3 regions of the Streptomyces sp. NPDC059524 genome follow, and region 1 is predicted to be linked to each of the others. Evidence: riboswitches for the same ligand, from Rfam matches in the RefSeq annotation. Region 1 holds a riboswitch; each other region holds the start of a gene.
The links. A riboswitch is a leader RNA that binds a small molecule or an ion and turns the genes downstream of it on or off. The one in region 1 is predicted to bind S-adenosylmethionine.

Region 1 (7,769 bases):
GTCGCGCTGGGCGGCGCGCAGTTCGGTGAGCTCACCGGCGTGCCGGGCGCTGATCCGGTCGAGGGTGCCGGCCTTGTCGAGGTAGGAGTCCGGGTCGGAGGAGAGCATGAGGGCGAGCGAGGGGTCGATGCCGCCGGAGCGGTACTGGGCGCCGGCGAGGAGTCCCAGGGCGCGCCGCATCGCGTTGATCCGCTCCTGGCCGCGGGCCACCTCGTCCTGGGTGGTGCGCAGTTCGGTGCGGAGCTTGTCGGCCCGCTCGTCGGCCTTGTTGAACGCCTCGGTGGCCTGCTCGGCCTGCTCGTAGAGGCGGTCGACCTCGGCCTTGGTGTCGGCCGGCGTGTCCTTCGGGGCGGCGTCCGCGGGGACGGCGGCGAGTGCGGCGGCCGCGGAGGCGACGGCCACGGTGAGGACGGTTGCGCGAGTGTTCCGGTCGAGACCGGGGAGCCGAGAGTGCGCAGTTCGGCGATGGGACCCCACGGGAAGCCGCTCTCCCTTCCGCTGACGGACCCCCGTGCTCGGGGGAATGCGCGCCGACAGTAGTCGGGCCCCCTGGCCCCCTCCAACGATCGAACAGCGTCCGCACAACGCGGCGCCCCGCCTCTGACGCAGGTCAGTGGCGGGGCGCGGGGTAAGTGCGGGATGCCGGAATTCGCCCGAACGGGCGCGTTTTCCGGTGTCGTTGGTACGAGGATCGCACGCGTGCCGCGAGGGGCACGGCTGCGGTCAGATGCGGACCCCGAACTGGAAGGATCCGATCGTGCTCATCGACTCGTAGCGGACGACGGCGCCGGGGTGCGGGGCGTGCAGCACCTGGCCGTTGCCGGCGTAGAGACCGACGTGCGCGAGGTTGTTGAAGAAGACCAGGTCGCCCGGCTTGAGCTGGCTCATGCCGATCTTCGGGCCGTCGTTCTGCTGCGTGTACGTGGTGCGGGTGATGCCCACGCCGGCCTGGTTGTACGCCCACTGGGTCAGGCCCGAGCAGTCGTAGGAGTTGGGGCCGGTGCCGCCGGAGACGTACGGCTTGCCGATCTGGGTGGCGGCGGCGCTCAGGGCGGCGGCGCCGCGCTGGGAGGCGGGCACCTCGTTGCCGAGCTCGACGCGGCCGGCGGCGTCGCGGCTGGCGCGCTGCTCCTTCTCGGCCATCTTCTGGCGCTCTTCGGCGGTGAGGGTGTTCAGGAGCTTCTGGGCCTCGCCCAGCTTGCTCTGGACTTCCTTCTTCTTCTTGCCGAGTTCGGTGCGGGTGTCCGCGAGGTCCTTGAGCTTCTCGGCGGCCTCGGCGCGCTCCTGCGCGAGGGTCCGCTGCTTCTCCTGGACCTTCTTGAGCGACTGCAGCTGCTGGGCGCTCAGCGAGTCGAGGGTGGACGCCTTGTCGAGGTAGTCGTCCGGGTCGGCGGAGAGGAAGAGCTGGACGGAGGGGTCGATGCCGCCCGAGCGGTACTGCTGGCTGGCGAGCGAACCGAGGCCCGTGCGCAGCTCGTTGAGTTCCTCCTGGCCGCGCGCGACCTTGTCCTGGATCTCGCCGATCTGCTTCTCGAGCTTCTTCTGCTTCTCCTTGGCCCCGTTGTAGAGGTCGGTGGCCTTGCCCGCCTCTTCGTAGAGCTTGTCGACCTTGGCCTTGACCTCGCCCTTGTCGGGGTTCGGCGCGGCGTTGGCGGCCTGCGAGGTGAGGGCCACGGCAGCGGCGGCGGTCGCGGTGAGCACGGTCACACGGGTGCGGCTCGGCTGCTTGGGTCGACGGTGGGACGCCACGAAGGCGAGCTCCTTCTTCCTCCAGCCGCCCACAGACACCCGGTGGGCGGTGTCCTCCACCGTCGCTCACCTCATGTGAGCGATCACCCGAGCGGAGGTTCGAGGCCCGACCCTAGTGACCTTCTTGTGATCAGTTCAAATCCTGACGAGAAAAATCTCGGTCACCCACTGCATTCTTTGCACTCAACTCACGTGCAGTGATGCTCGTTTGACGCTACGTTGCGTGAAGGTTTCGCCAATTCGGGCAAGCGGAACGGGTGTTGCGGGATGACCGCAATCCGGACATCAGGCGTGCGAGAGCCGCTTCAGGAGCATCACGGACGGAACGGGACGGGCTCCCGCCTTCGCCACCCCGTCGGCGACCTCCCGGTCCGTCGAGACGACGATGACCGGACGGCCCGGCGGCTCGGCGCGCACCAGCTGACGGATCAGCTCGTCGGCCGTCACGCCCGCCTTCGAGAACAGGACGCGCACCCCGCGCGGCGGCGCGAGCAGCACCGGCGCGGCCAGCTCCGCCCCGTCGAAGACACACGTGACCTCGGCGCCGGTCTGCGCCGCCAGCTGGGACAGCGAGCCGAGCAGCCGCAGCCGCTGCTTCTCCAGCGGCATCGTCGGGTAGCCGGTCTTGGTCACGTTGTAGCCGTCGACCACGAGATGGGCCTGCGGCAGCGCGAGCAACTGGTCGAGGATCGCCGGGTCGTGCTCGTGCAGGGCGCGCGCGGCGATGTCCTTCGGAGTCATCCGGCCCGGCTCCACGGCGTCCACCGAGTCGGCGGGCCGCATCGACACCGGCGGCAGCGCCAGCTCCCGGCGCAGCCCCTGCGCCGCGTCGAGCACGGTGTCCAGGAGCAGCCGCACCCGCATGTCCTCGACGCTGCGCCCCTCGCGGGCCGCCCGGCGCGAGGCCTCCAGCGCCGCCTCGACCTCGCCGAGCCGCGCCTTGAGCCGCCGGCTCTCGCTCTCGGCGGCCGACACCTGCGCCTGCCCCTCGGCCCGTACGGCGTCGGTCTCGGCCCGCGCCTTGCGGGCGGCGGCCTCACCGCGCTTGACGTCGCTGAGCGCGGCCCGCAGCTTGCGGTGCGCGGACTCGGCCTCGCGCCGGGCCGTGTCCAGCTCGGTGCGCAGCCGCTCGGTCTCGGCACGGGTGTGGGCCTGCGCCTCGGCGAGCTGCTCACGCAGCCGGTCCAGCTCGGCGCGGGTCTCTTCGTCGACGCGCTCGGCGTCGGCCCGCTGCGCCTCCTCGCCGGCGGCGGCGACGAGCTTGACCCAGCCCGCCGGGCGCAGCACGTACGCGGCGGCGGCCACGTCGAGCGGGTCGGCGGCGGGCGGCGGGGTCCCGGAGTCCAGGGCCCCCGCGAGTTCGGGCTGCGCCTCGCGCAGCCGCTCACCGATCCGCTGGCGGAACAGGGTGTCGCTCTCCAGCGCGGCCGCCATCGCGTTCCCGGCGAACTTGGCGCGCCGGGTGGGCGTGAACCGCGCGTACTGGCGCAGCTGCGCCGGGAGTTCGCTGACCGTCAGACCGCCGAAACCGTCCGAGACGATCGCCACGACCCGCCGCCGTACGCCTTCGGGCAACGGCCGGTCGAGCAGCTCGGCGGCTCCGCCGTCCCCGGCCTCCCCGCCTGTGCTCTCCACCATCCGTCACCCCAAAGTCCGTGGGGGCCGCTCCGTCAGGAGTCGGCGCCCGGCCTGTCCACGAGTTCCACCTGATCCACCGCGTTGCACCAGCGGCAGCGCACCGATTCGATGGTCTCATCGACCACCTTGCGTTCCTCGACGCTCGGCTCACCGGCCAGGTCGAGGTGGACGTACTCCACGACCTTCGAGGAGCGCGTCACGTCGAACCGCGTGAGGTTGCCGCAGAGCGTGCAGCGCCAGCGGGTGGTGGCGGTCGGCAGGGGAACCGTCATCGGACTGTGCCTTCTTTCAGCTCGCGGCTCTCTCGGCCGTCTTGCCCGTAACCCTACGGCCTGCCGTACGCCGTCCGCTCCCCGCCTTGCGTCATGCTCTGTCCCATGATCGGCAACGGACGTGAGGGCATCGCGCGGGCGACCGCGTTCCTGAGGGGCCCCGCCCCGGTCACGTACGCCCTGATCGGGGTGTGCTGCGTCGTCTTCGTCCTGTCCCCCGCCTCCGGCCTGAACCCCTCCTACGGCACCGGGGACCGGCTGCTCGCGGCGCAGAGCGCGTACTTCGAGCGGTGGGGCGTGGTGCCCGCGGAGCTGTTCGCGGGGTCCTGGCGGGCGGCGCTCACCCCGCTGACGGCCCTGTTCGTGCACGGCAGCTGGCTGCACCTGCTGGGGAACATGCTCTTCCTGCACGTCTTCGGCACGATGACCGAGGAGCGCATGGGCCGGCTGCCCTATCTGCTCTTCTACCTGGTCACGGGGTATCTGGCGCTGTTCGGGTACGCGCTGGCGCACGCGAGCTCGGAGCAGACCCTGGTGGGCGCGTCCGGCGCGATCTCCGCGGTCCTGGGCGCGTTCCTCTACCTCTTCCCGGACGCGCGCGTGACGAGCCTGTTCCCGTTCCTCCTCTTCCTGCCGCTGCGCTTCCCGGCGTGGGTGGTGCTGCCGTTCTGGGTGGCGCTGCAGTGGGCGGCGGCGGGGCAGGCGGGTCAGGGCCCGGGGGTGGCCTATCTGGCGCACCTGGTGGGCTTCTCCACCGGGTTCCTCTACGCATGGGTGCGTTACCGGCGCCGGGCTAGAGTGAAGGCGACCCACACCACGGCCACCGAGGGAGACAGCCAGCCGTGATCACCGCGATCGTGCTCATCAAGACCAGCGTGGACCGCATCCCCGAGATCGCGGAGTCGATCGCGGCGCTGGAGAGCGTCAGCGAGGTCTTCTCCGTCACCGGCACGTACGACCTGATCGCCATGGTCCGGGTCGCCCGCCACGACGACCTCGCCGATGTCATCCCCGGCAAGATCAGCAAGATCCCCGGCGTGGAGGCGACGGACACCCACGTCGCCTTCCGCACCTACTCCCAGCACGACCTGGAGGCCGCGTTCTCCATCGGCCTGGACGGCTGAGCGGACCTCTCGCAAGCCTCAGGAGGCCGGGACGCAGCGCCCGTCCTCCGTGCGGTAGGTCCAGCGGGCGCCGTCGCGGACGAGCTCGGTGACCGCGGCGACGAAGCGCTCGACGTGCTCGTCGGGGGTGCCCGCGCCGAAGCTGACGCGGATCGCGTTCAGCGACTTCTCGCCCGGCGCCGCCTCGGGGGCGCCGCACTCCCCCTGCTGCTGCGGGTCCGAGCCGAGCAGCGTGCGCACCAGCGGGTGGGCGCAGAAGAGACCGTCGCGCACGCCGATGCCGTACTCGGCGGAGAGCGCGGCCGCGAAGTGCGAGGAGTTCCAGCCCTCGACGACGAACGAGATGACGCCGACCCGCGGGGCGTCGTCACCGAACAGCGACAGCACCTTCACCTCGGGCACCGCCGCGAGCCCCTCGCGCACCTTCCGGATCAGGTGCTGCTCGCGGGCGACGAGGGAGTCGAAGCCCGCCTCGGTCAGCGCCTTGCAGGCGGAGGCGATGGAGTAGACGCCGATGACGTTGGGCGAGCCGGCCTCGTGGCGGGCGGCGCTCTCGTGCCACTCCACGTCGACGCCGCCGTCCGCGCGCCGGGCGACCTTGCGCGAGGCGCCGCCGCCGGCGAGGTACGGCTCGGCCTCGGTCAGCCAGTCGGCGCGGCCCGCGAGCACACCGGAGCCGAACGGCGCGTACAGCTTGTGCCCGGAGAAGGCGACCCAGTCGACGTCCAGGTCCCGTACGGAGACGGGGTGGTGGGGGGCGAGCTGGGCGGCGTCGAGGACGATGCGGGCACCGTGCGCGTGCGCGGCGGCGGCCAGTTCGCGCACCGGCCACAGCTCGCCGGTGACGTTCGAGGCGCCGGTGACGCAGACGAGGGCCGGGCCGTAAGGGTCGCGGTCGGCGAGGGCGCGCTCCAGGGTGGCGACGGCCTCGTCGGGGGTGCGGGGCGCGTTCAGGTAGGTGACGCGGGCGTCGCGCCAGGGCAGCAGCGAGGCGTGGTGCTCGGTCTCGAAGACGAAGACCTCGCAGCCGGCCGGGACGGCCTGGGCGAGGAGGTTGAGCGAGTCGGTGGTGGAGCGGGTGAAGACGACCTGGTCGCCCTCGCGGCAGTCGAGGAACTCGGCGACGGCCTTGCGGGAGTTCTCGAACAGGTCGGTCGACAGCTGGGAGAGGTACCCGGCGCCGCGGTGCACGCTGCCGTAGTACGGGGCGTACGCGGCGACGTCGTCCCACACACGCTGGAGGGCCGGGGCGCTGGCGGCGTAGTCGAGGGCGGCGTAGGTGACCTCGCCACCGGTGACGAGCGGGACGGTGACGTCGCGGCCGAGGACCGGCAGCGGGGCGCCGCAGGCGGGGTCGGCGGAGTCGGCGCAGGCGGTGGCGGTGGCGGCGGAGGTGTGAGCGGACATGGGTGTCTCCCGGCAGGACAAGGCGAATGGATGGAGAGATCCCGCACGGCGGATATGACGGTGCTCAAAAGGCCGTCGGCGTACGGGTGTTGACCTCGACGCACGGCGGCACGGCCGGGCGGAGGGTGTGGTGGAGAAGGGGCGAGAAGCCCTAGCGCATTCGCTTGCTCACGAGACTGCTCCCTCGAACGACCCAGGACCCCAGGATTCGCGAGGGGTCCGCGCTTGCCACGCGCCTTGCTGCGCATGGCCTGGTCTTCACCCGGGGCACCCCGCCACGGACGGAGGGTTGCCGGACAGCGGGCCGGGGCCGTAATCGCTGTCACTCATGACCTTGGAAAGCATCCTGCCACACGTCTCGGAAACGGCAAGGGCGCAGTCCAGAATCTGGACTGCGCCCTCGGTCAGGCGGGTGCGGTCACTTCTGGGTGGCGGCCACCCAGCGCTCCAGGGCCGCCTTGGCCGCCCCGCTGTCGATCGAGTGGGCGGCCCGCTCCATGCCGGCCGCGATCTGCTCGGCGAGCGTGCCCTCGCCGGGGCGCACGGCGACGAGCGCGGCCGCCGAGTTGAGCAGCACGGCGTCGCGGACCGGCCCGCGCTCGCCGTCGAGCAGGCGCCGCGCCACCTCCGCGTTGTACGCCGGGTCGCCGCCGCGCAGGGCCTCGATAGGGACCGGCTCGATGCCGACGTCGCGCGGGTCGAAGCGCTCCTCGCGCACGGAGCCGTCCCGGACCACCCAGACGCGGGAGGTGCCGGTGACGGTCAGCTCGTCGAGGCCGTCGTCGCCGCGGAAGACGAGCGAGGAGTTGCCGCGCTCGGCGAAGACGCCGGCCACGACGGGCGCCATCCGGGCGTCGGCCACCCCGACGGCCTGGGCTCGGACCCGGGCCGGGTTGGTGAGCGGGCCGAGCAGGTTGAAGACGGTGCGGATGCCGAGCTGGCCGCGGGCCGCGCCGGCGTAGCGCAGCGCGGGGTGGAACTTCACGGCGAAGCAGAAGGTGATGCCCGCCTCCTCGGCGACCTGGGGCACCCGGGAGGGCGGCAGGTCGAGGTTGACGCCGAGCTTCTCCAGTACGTCCGAGGCCCCGGAAGCGGAGGACGCGGCCCGGTTGCCGTGCTTGACGACCTTGGCGCCCGCGCCGGCCACGACGATCGCGGACATGGTCGAGATGTTGACGGTCTTGGCTCCGTCGCCGCCGGTGCCGACGATGTCGACGGTCTCGCCCGGCACCTCGATCACGTTGGCGTGCTCGTACATGCCGCGGACCAGACCGGAGATCTCCTCGACGGTCTCGCCCTTGGCGCGCAGAGCCACCGCGAAGCCGGCGATCTGCGCGTCGGTGGCCTCGCCCCGCATGATCCGGTCCATGGCCCACGCGGTGTCGTCGGCGCTCAGGTCACGGCCCTCCAGCAGGCCGTTGAGGACGGAGGGCCAGGAACGGCCCGCCGCGGTGTCGCCTCCAGCGGGGGTCAAAGCGCTCATCGCCGCTCCTGGTGATACGCGTAGGACAGGTGAGAAAGGGGCGCTCCCACCTTATCCAGTGCCAGGACGGCGAAGAGCCCCCGTCCAGTGCCTGGA
Region 2 (7,769 bases), on a different contig from region 1:
TGACCAAGGCCGGCAGTGCCCTCTACGGGCCCGCCTGACGACCTCGCATCCCTCAGGACGTGCCGATCCGAGCCCTCAGCTCGAACCGGCGACCAGGGCCTCGCCGAGCGGGGTGCGCCGGTACAGCACCGACCGTCCGGACCGGGCGCGGACGAGCAGCCCCGCGCCACGCAGGATGGCGAGGTGGTCTCCCACGGCGCCGGGGGCCATGGCGAGGCTTCGGGCGAGGTGGCTGGTGCTGGCCGGTGCGTCCAGGGCCGTCAGCAGCCGGGCCCGGGCCCGGCCGACCAGGGCGGTCAGCGCGTCCGGCTGCGGGGCGGCCTCCTGTTCGCCCCACAGGGCGGCGGTGCCGCGGGCCCGGTAGACCAGGGTTCTCGGCCAGGGGTCTTCGAGGTGGGCGGCGATGTGCCCGACGAAGACCGAGGGGATGAGCAGGAGTCCGTCGCCGGAGAGGCGGACGGTTTCGCCGCGGAAGAAGCCGATCTCGATGCCGCCGGCGCGCCACGCGATGCCCGGGTGCAGGCTCTCGACGGCCGCGGCCCAGCCGCGCTCGCCGATCACCCCGACCCGGTGCACGACATCGCGCTCGCAGACCGCGCGCAGCTGCGGCCAGTCCGCGGCGAGCAGTTCGTGCCACGCCTGGTCCATCGCCGCGGCGATTCTGGGGACGACGTCCTCCGAGTCCAGCACGGCGCGTACGCGGGGATCACGGGCGGACGGGCCGGTCGCGGTGGCGGCGATCTCGCGGCGGGCCGCCGCCGGCGGAGTGGCTCGGATCACGGCCAGGTCGTCCGCCCAGGTCTGGCTGAGGCCACGCGGGGGTGGGGCGACGAAGTCGGGTCCGCCCTGCGGGTTCTGCAGGGCGAGGAAGGCGTTGAGTTCGGTCTCGCGGCGAAGGCGTTCGAAGGCCGGCTCGAGCCGGGCGGCCCAGGCCCGGGGGAGCGGCCGTTCGTGGCTCGCGAGCGAGCGCAGCAGCAGGCACAGGTCCAGTGCGGGCGACAGCGCGAAGCGGCTGCGCAGCAGGTCGTCGACGGAGACTTCGAAGCGCAGCACCTGGTCATGCTAGCGCGGGCCGGTTGTTTGGATTCGTCGAGCGACGAATCATTGGTGAGCGGTGCGGGCACCCGCCGAGGCTGGACGCCATGACCCCGACCGCCGGAGCCGCACACGGCAACCACCGTGCCACCTACCGCGAGGTGCTGGCCGAGCCGCGATTCCGGCTGCTCTTCGCGACGCGTACCGTTGCGATCACCGCGGACGCGCTGCGGATCACCACGTTCTCGGTGCTGGTCTACGCGACCACCGACTCCGCGCTGCTGAGCGCACTGGCCTTCGGTATCGGCTTCCTCCCGCAACTCTTCGGCTCGCTGCTGCTGGGCTCCCTGGCCGACCGGCTGCCGCCCCGCGCGCTCCTCACCGGCGGCTACGCCTTTGAGTGCGCCGCCGCCCTGCTGCTCGCCCTGGTACGGATGCCGATCGCGGCAAGCCTCGGTGTCGTGGCGCTGGTCGCCCTCGCGACACCGGTGTTCAGCGGCGCGTCGAGCCGACTGATCGCGCAGGCGCTGGAAGGCGACGCTTACGTACTGGGCCGTTCCCTGAACAACATCGCCGGTTCCGGCGCGCAACTGTTCGGTCTGGCGCTGGGAGGCGCGACCGTCGCGGCACTCGGACCGCACCGGGCGCTCGCGGTGAGCGCCGTCCTCTACCTCGGCTGCGCGCTCGCCATCCGCATCCGGCTGCCGAGGCGGCGGTCGGGAGCGACCGAGAGCGTGCAGGGCGACGGTGGGACCGTGCGGACAAGCCTGAACGGTGCCGCTCTGCTGCTGCGGGGACAGACGGTACGACGGCTGATGCTGGGCCAGTGGCTGCCGCCCGCGTTCGTCGCGGGCGCGGAGGGCCTGATCGTCGCCTACGCCGGCGGGCGCCACTTCGCGCCCGGCTGGTACGCGGTGCTGATGGGCTGCCTGCCGGTCGGCATGCTCATCGGCGACGTGCTGGTCGGCCGTCTCCTGCCCCCACCGACCCGCGAGCGGCTGGTGGTTCCGCTGGCCGCGCTGATGGGACTGCCCCTGTTCGGCTTCGCCGCCGGGCCCGGAGTCGGCGCCTCGTCCTGCCTGCTGCTGCTCAGCGGCTTCGGATTCGCCTACGGCCTCGGCCTGCAACGACCGTTCCTGGACGCCCTGCCGCAGGACGGCCACGGCCAGGCGTTCGGCCTGCTGGGCGCCGGAGGCATGACGCTGCAAGGTGTCGGCCCGGCCTGCTTCGGCACGGTGTCCGCAGGCATCGGAACAGGCGGCGCCATCGCCCTGGCAGGCTGCGCGGCGGCACTCACCGCCGGTTGGATCCACCTCTGGCACGACCCGGCCACCCCGAAACCCGTCCTACGAGACCTTGAGACCACGGACACCCCACGGAAGGCGCACACCGCATGATCGACGCATTCGCGAAGGACAACCTGCACGGCAGACTGCGGCGGGACCGCGAGGCCCTGCTCTGGAAACTCGACGGCCTGTCCGAGTACGACGCCCGCCGACCCCTGACCGCGACGGGGACCAACCTCCTCGGCCTCGTCAAACACGTGGCCACCGTCGAGGCCAGGTACTTCGGCGAGGTCTTCGACCGACGGTCCCCGGAACCGCTGTGCCGGTGGCAGGACTCCGACGGCAGCGACCAGTGGGCGACCGAGGACGAGACCCGCGACGAGATCGTCGCGTTCTACCGGCGCACCTGGAAACGCTCGGACGCCACGATCGACGAACTCTCCCTCGACGCCTCCGGCCACGTGCCCTGGTGGCCGCAGCCGCACTCCGCCACCAACCTGTTCGCCATCCTGGTTCACGTCCTCGGCGAGACCGTCCGGCACACCGGACAAGCCGACATCCTGCGCGAGGGCGTCGACGGCCGGACCGGTCTGCGCGCCGAACACGAGCGGCCGATCGACGAACAGGCCCGCGCCGACCACCGCGCGAAGCTCGAACGGGCCGCAAGGTCCGCCGCATCCTTCGAGGCCTGACATCGGCCGGCGTTCCGTATCCGCCGTCAGGATGGGTGGACGGCCTCGGTGAGGCGGTCGGCCGCGTCGACGGCGACCTTCGCGAGCCGGGCGCCGGGGTGGCGGGTGAGACGTTGAACCGGGCCGGTCACCGTGACCGCGGCCACGACGCGCCGAGCGGGGTCCCGCACCGGTGCCGAGACGGAGGCCATGCCGGGTTCGCGTTCGCCGATCGACTGGGCCCAGCCCCGGCGCCGTACGCCGCTCAGGGTCCTGGCCGTGAAGTGCGCGCCCTGCAGGCCGTGGTGGTAGCGCTCCGGTTCCTCCCAGGCCAACAGGACCTGGGAGGCGGAGCCGACCTTCATGGGGAATGCGGAACCGACGGGCACCGTGTCACGCAGGCCGGCCGTCCGCTCCGCGGCGGCGACGCAGACACGCAGCTCCCCTTGGCGCCGGTAGAGCTGCGTGCTCTCACCGGTCGTGTCACGCAGGGCGGTGAGGACCGGACCCGCCGCGGTCAGCAGATGGTCCTCGCTCGACGCGGCCGAGAGCTCGGCGAGCCAGGGGCCGAGGACGAACCGGCCCTGGAGGTCCCTGCCGACGAGACGGTGGCGTTCGAGGGCAGTGGCGAGCCGGTGGGCGGTGGGCCGGGACAGGCCGGTGGCGGCGACCAGACCCGCCAGGGTGGCGGGCCCCGACGCCAGCGCACCCATGATCACTGCGGTCTTGTCGAGGACGCCGACACCACTGGAAATATCCGAAATGTCCATGGAAAGAGCTACTCCAGTCTCAGGACGCGAAGAGGGATCGCGGAGACCTCGCCTGGGCGAGGGCAGGGATGATCAGCGAGAAACGGCCGAAGACATCGGCCGAGCAGCCGCAGAGATCACGAGACGGGTATGCGGAAAGCCCAGGACGGACAGGGCTTGGGTGAAGGGCAGCACAGAGAGCACCGTGTCTCCTCATCTTTTCCCACGCCACGTTGGCGCGGGCCGGAGTTGGCACTGGACCCGACGGCGCGGCGCAAAGAATGAGCACCGAGTCGACCGGGGAGTTGCCGGGGCTTCGTAGGGCCGGTCCCTCCACCCCTCTGGATGATTCGCGAAGACAATAGCAAGACTCCGCCCGCCGCAGACCGGGGGCTCCGGGCCAGGGTCGGGCCCCGCCCGGCGAGACGCGCTCAGCGATCTGTCAGCCTCTTGCGACCCGGCGACACATCGCGGTAGACGAGGGACGCGGCCAGAGCGCTGCTGATGCGTGCAAGGGGGGGCGGAGTGATCTACAGACAGAACCGTACGAAGACCGTCCGCGGCGACGGGTCCGCGATGACGTCCTTCGCCAGGCAGTTGGCGCGGTGGGACCGGCCGGCTGAGGTGCTGATCATGGCGGTGATGGTGATGGTCCTCGTGAGCGACGAAAGCAGGATGTCCCGCGCGATGGCTGCGCTCGCGCTCATCATGTCGTCGGTGCGCTACGGCCGCCGATCCGCGGCGCCCGCTCCTCCGAGAGGCGATCGCGCTGCCTCGTCGTGATGGCGTTCCGCGGATCGAAGTTCCCCGTCTGACATAGCGCCAGATCTGCTGTCATCACGTTGAGATGCAAAGATGCCGAGCGCGGAAGGCCATGGCACCCATGCATGTCCTTTCGGCAGCGAGCGTGACCGGCAGGACGACGGCAAGGATGTGAGTGATGACAGAGCAGGCGCCGGCACTCAGTACGGAACACGACCGTCTGTGCCGTGAACTGGGTTCCATCGCGGTCGACTATCCCTCGGGCGACCCCGTCGAGACGCTGGGCCGGCTCGTGGCCGACGCTGACGCCGCGCTCGCCCGACAGGGCACAGAGCAGGGCAGGTTCGAACGCTCGGGCTACCTGGTCCTGCTCTACGCCATGTCCTGGTATGTAGAGGCGCGTCTGTCCGATCAGGAGGACCTGATCCGGGCGTACGAGGGTGTTCTGCGGGGCTTTCGGCAGACCTTCGCCGAGTCGCCCGCGTGTACCTGCCCGGACGGCGGTCACCCGGCGCCGCCGGAGCCCGAGGGCGCGGCCGAACTCGGTGTCCATCTCCTGACGGAAGACGGCCGCGCCCTCTACGCCGAGGAGGAGGAACCGGAGGAGGGCCTCTCGGTCTATGACTGCGAGCTGTATCTGTCGGGCCTGGCGCGCAGCGCCGCGTACTAGCTTGCTTCGCCCGCACGACCGGTCCTGTCGCGATCATCTGTGCTGCCGGGGGACCTGCGCAGGAGGCCGCGGCGAGCGGTCACCGCGCCGCCCTGCGGTAGTGGGTGAGGACGGCGGCGCCGATCTGCTGCGTGGAGAGGCAGTCCAGTTCGGCTCGGGGGCCGTCGGTCGGGAAGAGGTGTCTGCCCGTGCCGAGCACGCTGGGGAAGGTCAGCAGACGGTACTCGTCGACCAGGTCGGCGGCCCTCAGCTGGTCCACGACGCTGAGGCTTCCGGTGATGATCACGTCGCGGCTCTCACGCTTGACGGCGTCGGCCAGGTCGCCGTCGAGGAGCGTGGAGTTCGCCCAGGCCGAGGTGTCGGTCTGGGCCAGGGTGCGGGAGGCGATCAGCTTCGGGACGGTGTTCATGCGGGCGGCGAACGGGTCGTCGCGGCCCGGCCACAGCCGGGAGAACAGCTGCCAGGTGGTGCGCCCGAGCAGGAGCACCCCCTCGTCCAGCGTGCGGCCGAGCCGGAACTTGTCCCCGGCCACCGCCTGCGGGCCGTGCCGGAATGCCCAGCCGCCCCGCGGCGTTCCCGCGGATCCGTCCGGGTCGGACACGACCCCGTCCAGGGTGATGAACTCGATGACGATGACGCTCACGATGAGTTTCCCTTCGGTTCGGTGCTCATCGGTACGTACTGGCGGCACCGCCCTGACTCATCGCTCGCGTCAGGACTTCCTCGCGGGAATTTCCCCGGGCAGGTCGAAGGTGTCGAAGAGACGGGGGTCGGAGAACACCACGTTGTGTGTGATGCGGCCGGCGGTGACGGTGAGGACCTGGAGGGTGTGCAGTCGGTGGCCGCCGCCGGGCTCCGGCGCGTAGGCGGCGAGGGCGGGCTGCCCGCAGGCGGTGAGCTCCCGCACGAGCCACCCGCTGCCCCGCATCCGGAACACCCGCTCCATGAATCGGCCGTAGTCCTGGCTGCCGAGGTACCACAGCGGAACCGGGGGCATCTCCAGGATCGCGTCGTCGGCCAGCAGCCGTACGAGCGCGGGCACGTCCGCTGCCTCGAACGCCTCCATGTAGCGCCGGACGACCGCTCGCACCTCGGGATCCGCCGGCTCAGCGACCGTACTGGCGTCGCCCACGTCGGCGAGGCCGGCACGGGCGCGCTGCAAGGCGCTGTTGACCGCCGCGACCGACGTCCCCAACTGCTCGGCGACCTCGGCGGCGCTGAAGGCCAGTACCTCCCGCAGCACCAGTACCGCCCGCTGCCGCGCCGGCAGGACCTGCACGGCCGCCACCCACGCAAGCCGCAGATCGGCCCGGACCTCCACATCGAACCGCGCGTCGGGGAACGGCTCCAGCCAGGGCACCTCGAGCGCCGGCGTCAGCGGGGCCTCGGGGTTGTCGCTCGGCGCTCCCAGGCCGGACGGCAGTGGCCGCCGACTGCGGCCCTCCAGTGCGGTCAGGCACACGTTGGTCGCGATCCGGTACAACCAGGTCCGTACCGACGCGCGCGCCGGGTCGTAGCGGTCGCGGGCCTTCCAGGCACGCAGCAGTGTCTCCTGCACCAGATCCTCGGCCTCGTGCACCGACCCCAGCATCCGGTAGCAGAACGCCACCAGCTCACCTCTGTACGGCTCGCAGTCCACGGGCTCATCATGCGGCACAGCCCGCACACCCGAGGATGCTTCGAGGGACGCGCCGCCCGCCGGGCCAGGGGCGCGGACAGGGTTCATACGAGGCGGGTCAGCCCGTGGCGGTCGGCCCAGGCGCTGATCGCCGCGGCCAGTTCCTCGGGGCGATCCTCGGGGGAGTGGTGGCCGGCAGGGCCGTGGTGCGACACCTCCAGGCCCGCGATGTTCTCCTCGCACCAGGCGACGGCGCCCTGGTCGGTCATCGCGCCGGGGCCCGGCTCGAACGCGGCGAGCAGCTTGGGGACGTCAGGGCTGGCGGCCAGCCAGGCGTCGTAGCGTTCGATGCGGGCCACGACGTCGGCGGGCTCGGCGTCGAGCGGCATCATCCGGGTCCATGCCAGCACCGGCCGGCGGCTGTGCGGGGTGGGGAAGGGGCGGCGGTAGACGTCCAGGTCGGCCGGGTCGAGGGGCGTGGCCATCGTGTCCGGGAGTCCTTCGATGAACAGCGACTTCTCCAGGATCATCTCCTCGCCCACTCCCGGGGTGCGCAGCAGATTGAACAACTCCCGTCCTGCGGCAGGGAATTCGTCACCTTCCAGCGGCTTGAGGATCGTCTCGGTGAAGGCGAGGCCGCGGACGCGTTCAGGGAGGCGTGCGGCTCGGTCGAAGGCGAGCGCGCCGCCCCAGTCGTGGCCGATCAGGACGGCCTCGGCGAGGCCCAGGGCGTCGAACCAGGCGTCGAGATAGCGGGCGTGGTCGTCGAAGGAGTAGGCGATGCCGGGTTTCCCGGAGTCGCCCATGCCGATGAGGTCGGGCGCCAGGAGGCGGCGGCCGGGTGCTGCGACACCCGGCAGTACGTTCCGCCACAGGTGGGAGGAGGTGGGGTTGCCGTGGAGGAAGACGAACGGCAGTCCGTCGGGATCGCCGGACTCGCGGTGGTGGAGGGTGGAGTCGAGGACGGGGAGGGTGGGC
Region 3 (7,769 bases), on a different contig from region 1:
GTCGGCGAGCTGGTTCATGCCGCGCTCGAGGCCGCGCCGTGCCTCCTCGTCGAACGCGATGATCTTGGCCATGTGAAGTGGTCCTCCCGGACGGGGTGGAAACGCAAACGGATCGTGGCTGGTGCCCGCGACGGACGGCCTGCGCGCCTTGTGGTTCCTTGCCCCACCCGGCCCGCGGGCCTCACCGACCCGATCCAAGTTCTGTCACTCTCACTCGGAGAGTGCTAAGCCCAATGATTAGCACTCGACCCATGCGAGTGCAAGCGGCTACCACAGATCCGCGGCGCCGCGCGCCACCCCGCCACCGACCCCAAAGCCCCGGACCGCGGACCCGGGCCCCGGACCCCGGGCAGCACGAAGGGCCCGCGCCCCCGATCGGGGACACGGACCCTCGTGTCGTACGAAGCTTGCAGTCAGACGCGCGCGCTTCAGCCGGCGGCAAGCCGAACCATGTCGGCCTGCGGCCCCTTCTGGCCCTGCGAGATCTCGAACTCGACCCGCTGACCCTCTTCCAGGGTGCGGTAGCCGTCCATCTGAATCGCGCTGTAGTGGACGAATACATCCGCACCACCGTCGACCGCGATGAAGCCGTACCCCTTCTCCGCGTTGAACCACTTGACGGTGCCCTGAGCCATGCCTAACTCCCCTATTACTGGCCCTTGCACAGGACCGCACTTCGCGGACCCGGGTCAGACCTCACCCCCCAATGGATGGAGGTGTGCGCCGGAACGCGTCGACCGCGGCCGAATGTATCTGCCCAACTGCCCTCTGCAACAGGTCAATCGGACGAGAATTCTGAGCGCCCGCGATCGGGGAAACCGGGCCAACTCACCGGATCCCAGGGCAAGTCGGGCCGCATAAATGCCATAAAAGGCCCGAATGGGCGGGGCACTTTGGCTGCTTCTCAGCGGGATTCACGCAAGAACTCATATGCGTCCGTCATGCACCACGGACGGAAGCGGAGCAGCTTCCCCAACTGTACCCCGCTCAACCATGCAGAATTGCCCCCTCCCCATATCTCGCCGGGGGGGCCAATCTGGTAACTCTGGGTAAGTCAGGGAAATCCCGCACGGGTCGAGCCGATCAGCCGCCGGCGACGGCGGGAATGATCGAGACGCCGGCGCCGTCCGGCGTCGCGGTCTCCAGGCCCTGCTCGAAGCGGACGTCGTCGTCGTTCACGTACACGTTCACGAAACGGCGCAGCTTGCCCTGGTCGTCCAGCACGCGGGCGGCGATCCCCGTGTGGTTCTTCTCCAGGTCGGCGATGACGTCGGCGAGGGTCGCCCCCTCGGCCGGCACCTCGGCCTGACCACCGGTGTAGGTGCGGAGAATGGTGGGGATCCGGACGTTGACGCTCATGGTTTCACCTCTGGCGATCTCAGCCCCTGGGGGTCCCCCCGGACGAAGTCTGGGGGAGATTGAGGAGCGGGGGTGCGGGGGCAGAGCCCCCGGTTTCGGGAAGGGGCGGGGTCGGGGAAGGACTACTGAGCGAGCCCAGCCTCACGGAACGCATCCAGGCTCGGCCGGATGGTCGCCGTGGCCTGCGACGTCTCAGCGACAGCGTCCAGCGTCTTCAGACCGTCACCCGTGTTCAGCACGACAGTCGTCAGCGACGGATCGATCAGCCCCGCCTCGATGAGCTTCTTGGTGACACCGAGCGTCACACCGCCGGCGGTCTCCGCGAAGATGCCCTCGGTCCGCGCGAGCAGCTTGATCGCGTCGACGACCTGCTCGTCGTTCACGTCCTCCACGGCGCCACCGGTGCGGCGCGCGATGTCGAGGACGTACGGGCCGTCGGCCGGGTTGCCGATGGCGAGCGACTTGGCGATCGTGTTCGGCTTCTGCGGGCGGACGACGTCGTGGCCGCCCTTGTAGGCGACGGAGACCGGCGAGCAGCCCTCGGCCTGGGCGCCGAAGAGCTTGTACGGCTTGTCCTCGACGAGGCCGAGCTTGATGAGCTCCTGCAGACCCTTGTCGATCTTCGTGAACTGCGAACCGGACGCGATCGGGATGACCAGCTGGTCCGGCAGCTGCCAGCCCAGCTGCTCGCAGATCTCGTAGGCGAGCGTCTTGGAGCCCTCGCCGTAGTACGGGCGCAGGTTCACGTTGACGAAGCCCCAGCCCTCGCCCAGCGGGTCGCCGATGAGCTCGGAGCAGAAGCGGTTCACGTCGTCGTAGTTGCCCTCGATGGCGACGAGGTCACCGCCGTAGACACCGGCCATGACGACCTTGCCCTGCTCCAGGTCGTGCGGGATGAACACGCAGGAGCGGAAGCCGGCGCGGGCGGCGGCGGCGCCGACGGCACCGGCCAGGTTGCCCGTGGAGGAGCAGGAGAGGGTGGTGAAGCCGAAGGCGCGGGCAGCCTCGATGGCCTGGGCGACGACGCGGTCCTTGAAGGAGTGCGTCGGGTTGCCGGAGTCGTCCTTGACGAACAGCTTGCCCTGCTCGACGCCGAGTTCGCGGGCCAGGTTGTCGGCCTTGACCAGGTGGGTCCAGCCCGGGTTCAGGTTCGGCTTCTCGGCGACGTCCGCCGGGACCGGCAGGAGCGGGGCGTAGCGCCAGATGTTCGCGGGGCCGGCCTCGATCTGCTTGCGGAGCGCCTCGGGGTCGCCGACGGGAAGGTCGTACGCGACTTCCAGAGGCCCGAAACACTCGACGCACGCGAAGATCGGACCGAGCTCGAACTTCGCACCGCACTCGCGGCAGGAGAGACCCGAGGCGGGACCGAGGTCCACGGTCTTCTCGGAGGGGGTGGTTCCGGTGGCGACAGTCTGTACAGCCATGAGAGGCGAGGCCCTTTCTCCTCATCTTCCTCACGACGCATCTCGCCGTGAGACGGATTTGGCACCTTCCCTAGCCGGGAGCCTCGCGGTGGACAGTTGCGGTGTCCTACGAGACCGGCTGGAGGGTTGCCGGGGCTTCAACGGGCCGTATCCCTCTGCCCCTCTGGATGAGCGGTATTCGATTGTTGAACGTGGCCGACGGTGACCCCGGCATGCGGTGGTCCCCGGCCTTGTTCAAGACTGTAACCGACGGCTTGGGCGCTTGAGATAGTCGTCCGAACCGCGAGATGGATCACAAATCGTCCCGCACCACCACGCGGAGTGAGGAGCAGCCGACCGTGCTGGAAGAGGTAGAGCGCTGGCTGAACGAGCGCTCCTGGTCCGTGGCGGACCGGCCACTGCACCAGCTGATCGCCGCGAAGCGCGCGTCGGGGCAGACCGTGAGCGTCGTGCTGCCGGCCCTCGACGAGGAGGCGACGGTCGGCCAGATCGTGTCGGTGATCCGGCGCGAACTGATGACGGACGCGGTGCCGCTGGTCGACGAGCTGGTGGTCGTGGACTCCGGGTCCACGGACCGGACCTCCGAGGTCGCGGCGGCGGCCGGGGCGCGGGTCGTGCACCGGGACGCGATCCTGCCGCGGCTCCCGGCCCGGCCCGGCAAGGGCGAGGTGCTGTGGCGCTCGCTCCTCGTGACGTCCGGGGACATCGTCTGCTTCGTGGACGCGGACCTCAAGGAGTTCTCCGCGGACTTCGTGTCCGGAATCGTCGGGCCGCTGCTCACCGACCCGGACGTGCAGTTGGTGAAGGCGATGTACGACCGGCCGCTCGGTGACGCCGTCGGGCAGGGCGGGCGGGTGACCGAGCTGGTGGCGCGGCCGCTGCTCAATCTGCACTGGCCGCGGCTGGCCGGATTCGTGCAGCCGCTCGGCGGCGAGTACGCGGCCCGCCGGTCGCTGCTCGAACAGCTGCCGTTCCCGGTCGGGTACGGGGTCGAGCTGGGGCTGCTCGTGGACGCGCTGCACACGGTGGGCCTGGGCGCGCTCGCGCAGGTCGACGTGGGGGTCAGGAAGCACCGGCACCAGGACGGGCAGGCGCTCGGACGGATGGCGGCGGCGATCTACCGCACGGCGCAGCTGCGGCTCGCGCGCGGGCATCTGGTGCGGCCGGTGCTGACCCAGTTCGAGCGGGGCGAGAAGGGCTTCGAGCCGCGTACGCACGACGTGGACACGGAGGAGCGGCCTCCGATGGCCGAGATCGACGAGTACCGCGAGCGCCGGGTGGCGTGAGCGCCTTACACGTTTGAGGTGTTTCGGCGGCGGCTAGCTTGGGCGTATGGCTTCCACTCCTGGTGCTGCTGAGGTTCTTGTCGCGTCCAACCGGGGACCGGTCTCGTACGCCGTCGGGGACGACGGCACGGTCACGGCCAAGCGGGGCGGGGGCGGGCTCGTGTCCGCGCTGAGCTCCGTCGACGACAAGCTGTGGGTGTGCGCGGCGCTCGGCGACGGGGACCGGGAGGCGGTGCGGCGCGGGATCACCGAGCCGGGTGTGCGGATGCTCGACATCGACCCGGAGGTGCACGCGTCCGCGTACAACGGGATCGCGAACTCGGTGCTGTGGTTCGTGCACCACATGCTGTACCAGACCCCCCTGGAGCCGTCGTTCGGACCGGAGTTCCGACGGCAGTGGGCGGCGTACGAGGAGTACAACCGGGCGTTCGCCCGGGCGCTCGCGGACGGGGCGGCCGAGGGCGCGACGGTCGTGGTCCAGGACTACCACCTGGCCCTGGTGCCGGGCATGCTCCGCGCGCTCCGTCCCGACCTGCGCATCGGGCACTTCTCGCACACGCCGTGGGCGCCCGTCGACTACTTCCGGATGCTGCCGGACGACATTGCGGAGCAGCTGCTGCGGGGGATGCTCGGAGCGGACCGGCTGGGCTTCCTCACCCGGCGCTGGGCGGACGCGTTCACGGAATGCTGCGCGCGGATCGTGGGCGGGCCCGGCGGTACGGAGATCGGGGTGCACGGGCTCGGGGCCGACGCGGAGTTCCTGCGGGAGCGGGCGCACCGGGAGGACGTCGAGGAGCGGCTCGCGGCGCTGCGGGAGCAGGTGGGCGCGGGGCGCAAGGTCGTGGTGCGGGTGGACCGCACGGAGCTGTCCAAGAACATCGTGCGCGGGCTGCGGGCCTTCGAGCTGCTCCTCGAGACGCGGCCGGAGTGGCGGGAGCGGGTCGTGCATCTCGCGTTCGCGTATCCGTCGCGGCAGGACCTGGAGGTGTACCAGGAGTACACGGCGGAGGTCTCCTGGGTCGCGGCGTCGATCAACTCCCGTTTCGGTACGGAGGACTGGACGCCGGTCGTCCTCCACGTGAAGGACGACTTCGCGCGCTCGCTGGCGGCGTACCGGCTGGCGGACGTCGCCCTCGTGAACCCGATCCGGGACGGCATGAACCTGGTCGCCAAGGAGGTGCCGATCGTCTCCGACGGGGGCGGGTGCGTGCTCGTGCTCTCGCGGGAGGCGGGGGCGTACGAGGAGCTCGGGGAGGACGCGCTCGGGGTCAATCCCTATGACCTGATCGGGACGGCGGAGGCGTTGGGCGCGGCGCTCGACATGCCGGAGGGGGAGCGGGTGGCGCGGGGCGAGCGCTTGGCGGCGGCGGGATCCTCGTTGCCGCCCGCCCAATGGTTCCTCGCCCAACTGAAGGCCCTCCACAAGCCCTGACCCCGCCGCCCGGCGCCGCCGCCGTAGGGGCCGAACATCGTCGCCGACCGCGCCACCGTCGTGGTCGCTCGCGCAGCCACCGTAGGGGCCGAACATCGTCAGGGGCCGAGCATCGTCGCCGGCCGCGCCACCGTCGTGGTCGCTCGCGCAGTTCCCCGCGCCCCTTACGGGGCGCATCCACCCCAGCACCGATCGCGCCCCCGCCCGGGATCTGTGCATCGACACCGCCCCGAGTGCCGGACGGGGCCGCCCTGCCCCCTCTCGCCCCTGCCCCAGCCACTCCGGCTCCCCCGGCATATAGCCCGCCCCCTTCTCCCACCCTCCCGCCCCCTCCGGGGGCGTCGGCCCGGCACCCGGCCTCGGGCAGCACCCCAGCCCGGGGCACGCATCCGGTCTCCCCAGCCTTGGGCAGTCTGCCGCCTGGGGCGGCACGGGTGGGCAAGGCGGCACCCCGGCGCCGGGTGCGCGATGCGGTCGGCCTCCGCTACAGCGCCGCGCCGTAGGGGCCGAACACCGTCGCCGACTGCCGCGCCGTCCTGGTTGCTCGCGCAGTTCCCCGCGCCCCTGACGGGGCACATCCGCCCCGGCGCCGGGCAGACAGGGCCGATCGCGCCCACGCGGCGGAGCCGCACATCGGCACAGCCCCGCGCCCCTGACGGGGCACATCCGCCCCGGCGCCGGGCAGACAGGGCCGATCGCGCCCACGCGGCGGAGCCGCACATCGGCGCAGCCCCGCGCCTCTGACGGGGCACATCCGCCCCGGCGCCCCGGTCCAGCCCCGCGCGGCCCGCGGGACTTACCGGGCGCCCAGTTCCGTGGCCAGGGATTTCAGGAGAGTGACCACTCCGGACGGGCCGGGGACGGTGAGGTCGGAGCGGCCGGCCAGGTCGGGGACTTCTTCGCTGGCGCTGCAGACCAGGAGGCCCGGGGTTCCGTTCGCGCGGAGTTTCTCGACGGCGGCGTACGCCGGGAGGTCGCCGAGGTCGTCGCCGGCGTAGAGGACGGACTCGGCGCCCGTCTCGCGGACGTACTCGGTCAGGGCCACGCCCTTGTCGACGCCGGGGGGACGCAGTTCGAGGACGAGGCGGCCGGGTTCGACGACGAGGCCGTGGCGGGCGGCGAGGGCGGAGAGAGGGGCGCGCAGGGCGTCGAAGGCGGCCTGGGGGTCGGGGGCGCGGCGCGTGTGGACGGCGACGGCACGGCCCTTCTCCTCCACGTACGTGTCGTGCCACAGGCCGGCCGTTTCGAGGACCCCGGGCAGTTCGGAGCGCACCCCGGCGACTCCGGGGTGCGGCGCGGGCGCGTGGACGGTGCCGGTGACGGCGTCCCAGCGCTCGGCGCCGTAGTGGCCGAGGACGACGAGGTGTTCGAGCCCGGGCACTCCGGCGAAGCCGCCGTGGCGGACGGCGACGCCGGCGGGGCGTCCGGTGATGACGGCGACGGAGGCGACGCGGGGCGCGAGGGCGGCGAGCGCGGGGACGGCGTCGGGGTGGGCGCGGGCCTGCTCGGGGTCGGGGACGATCGGGGCGAGGGTTCCGTCGAAGTCGAGGGCGATCACGCTCCGCTCGGGGCGGGCGAGAAGCGCGGCCAGGCCTTCACGGCCGGCGGCAGTCCGTGGGGCGTCCATAGGGGCGACCCTAGAGCCGTACGCCCGAGTACCGCACCCCGGCGATTTCCGGCCGCCGGTCCCGGCCCCGCCCGGCTACCGCTCCGCGCGCCGCGATTCCCTGACCCGGCGCAGCCGGTTCACGGTCACGGGGGCGTGGGCGAGGGCGCGCTCGTCGTCGATGAGGGCGTTGAGGAGCTGGTAGTAGCGCACGGGGGCGAGGTCGAGCTCCTCGCGGATGGCCCGCTCCTTGGCCCCCGGCGACGGCCAGCTCCGCCCCTCGAACGCGAGCAGCGCCTTCTCGCGCTCCCCGAGCCCGGAGGGGAGTATGTCGTCCATGCCGCCCACGCTACTCGGCGGACTCCGCGGCCGCCGCCTCGTTCTGGATCCGGCCGAGGACGGACGCGGGGCTTCCGTTCGGGGCGACGGTGGCGCCGATCTGCTTCTTGATCTCGGCGCTGATCTCGGGCCAGGACGTCTTGTTCGCCGGGTAGTAGGTGGCGCCGGCGAGCTCGTCGATGAAGGGGCTGAGGGCCTTGTCCTGCGGGGCGTCGCGCATCTCGTCGGAGGCGGAGGCGGTGACGGGGGCGACGGTGTACTCGCGGGAGAAGTCGAGGACGTTCTTCTCGCTGTAGACGAAGTCGAGGAACGCGCCGACCGCC

Region 2: it holds a riboswitch for S-adenosylmethionine, as region 1 does, so the genes downstream of both, ACFW9D_RS04125 (IclR family transcriptional regulator) here and ACFW9D_RS30105 (aminotransferase class V-fold PLP-dependent enzyme) in region 1, are expected to answer to the same signal.
Region 3: it holds a riboswitch for S-adenosylmethionine, as region 1 does, so the genes downstream of both, thrC (threonine synthase) here and ACFW9D_RS30105 (aminotransferase class V-fold PLP-dependent enzyme) in region 1, are expected to answer to the same signal.

The regions. Positions count from the first base shown of each region.
Region 1 covers NZ_JBHYTK010000141.1:1,905-9,673, forward strand. Annotated here, with positions in the region: gene ACFW9D_RS30075 (C40 family peptidase) at 1-477, opposite strand, end outside; gene ACFW9D_RS30080 (C40 family peptidase) at 724-1,749, opposite strand; gene ACFW9D_RS30085 (NYN domain-containing protein) at 2,035-3,387, opposite strand; gene ACFW9D_RS30090 (hypothetical protein) at 3,420-3,659, opposite strand; gene ACFW9D_RS30095 (rhomboid family intramembrane serine protease) at 3,765-4,505, shown strand; gene ACFW9D_RS30100 (Lrp/AsnC family transcriptional regulator) at 4,502-4,783, shown strand; gene ACFW9D_RS30105 (aminotransferase class V-fold PLP-dependent enzyme) at 4,802-6,190, opposite strand; SAM riboswitch class IV at 6,407-6,524, opposite strand; gene trpD (anthranilate phosphoribosyltransferase) at 6,609-7,673, opposite strand.
Region 2 covers NZ_JBHYTK010000009.1:10,507-18,275, forward strand. Annotated here, with positions in the region: gene ACFW9D_RS04105 (M15 family metallopeptidase) at 1-38, shown strand, start outside; gene ACFW9D_RS04110 (ArsR/SmtB family transcription factor) at 76-1,053, opposite strand; gene ACFW9D_RS04115 (MFS transporter) at 1,143-2,432, shown strand; gene ACFW9D_RS04120 (DinB family protein) at 2,429-3,013, shown strand; gene ACFW9D_RS04125 (IclR family transcriptional regulator) at 3,040-3,762, opposite strand; SAM riboswitch class I at 3,952-4,093, opposite strand; gene ACFW9D_RS04130 (hypothetical protein) at 4,682-5,173, shown strand; gene ACFW9D_RS04135 (dihydrofolate reductase family protein) at 5,253-5,816, opposite strand; gene ACFW9D_RS04140 (sigma-70 family RNA polymerase sigma factor) at 5,886-6,812, opposite strand; gene ACFW9D_RS04145 (haloalkane dehalogenase) at 6,896-7,769, opposite strand, start outside.
Region 3 covers NZ_JBHYTK010000126.1:8,450-16,218, forward strand. Annotated here, with positions in the region: gene groL (chaperonin GroEL) at 1-72, opposite strand, end outside; gene ACFW9D_RS28570 (cold-shock protein) at 429-635, opposite strand; gene ACFW9D_RS28575 (MoaD/ThiS family protein) at 1,084-1,359, opposite strand; gene thrC (threonine synthase) at 1,482-2,783, opposite strand; SAM riboswitch class I at 2,802-2,957, opposite strand; gene ACFW9D_RS28585 (glucosyl-3-phosphoglycerate synthase) at 3,122-4,069, shown strand; gene ACFW9D_RS28590 (trehalose-6-phosphate synthase) at 4,116-5,501, shown strand; gene otsB (trehalose-phosphatase) at 6,298-7,128, opposite strand; gene ACFW9D_RS28600 (DUF3263 domain-containing protein) at 7,204-7,446, opposite strand; gene ACFW9D_RS28605 (ABC transporter substrate-binding protein) at 7,457-7,769, opposite strand, start outside.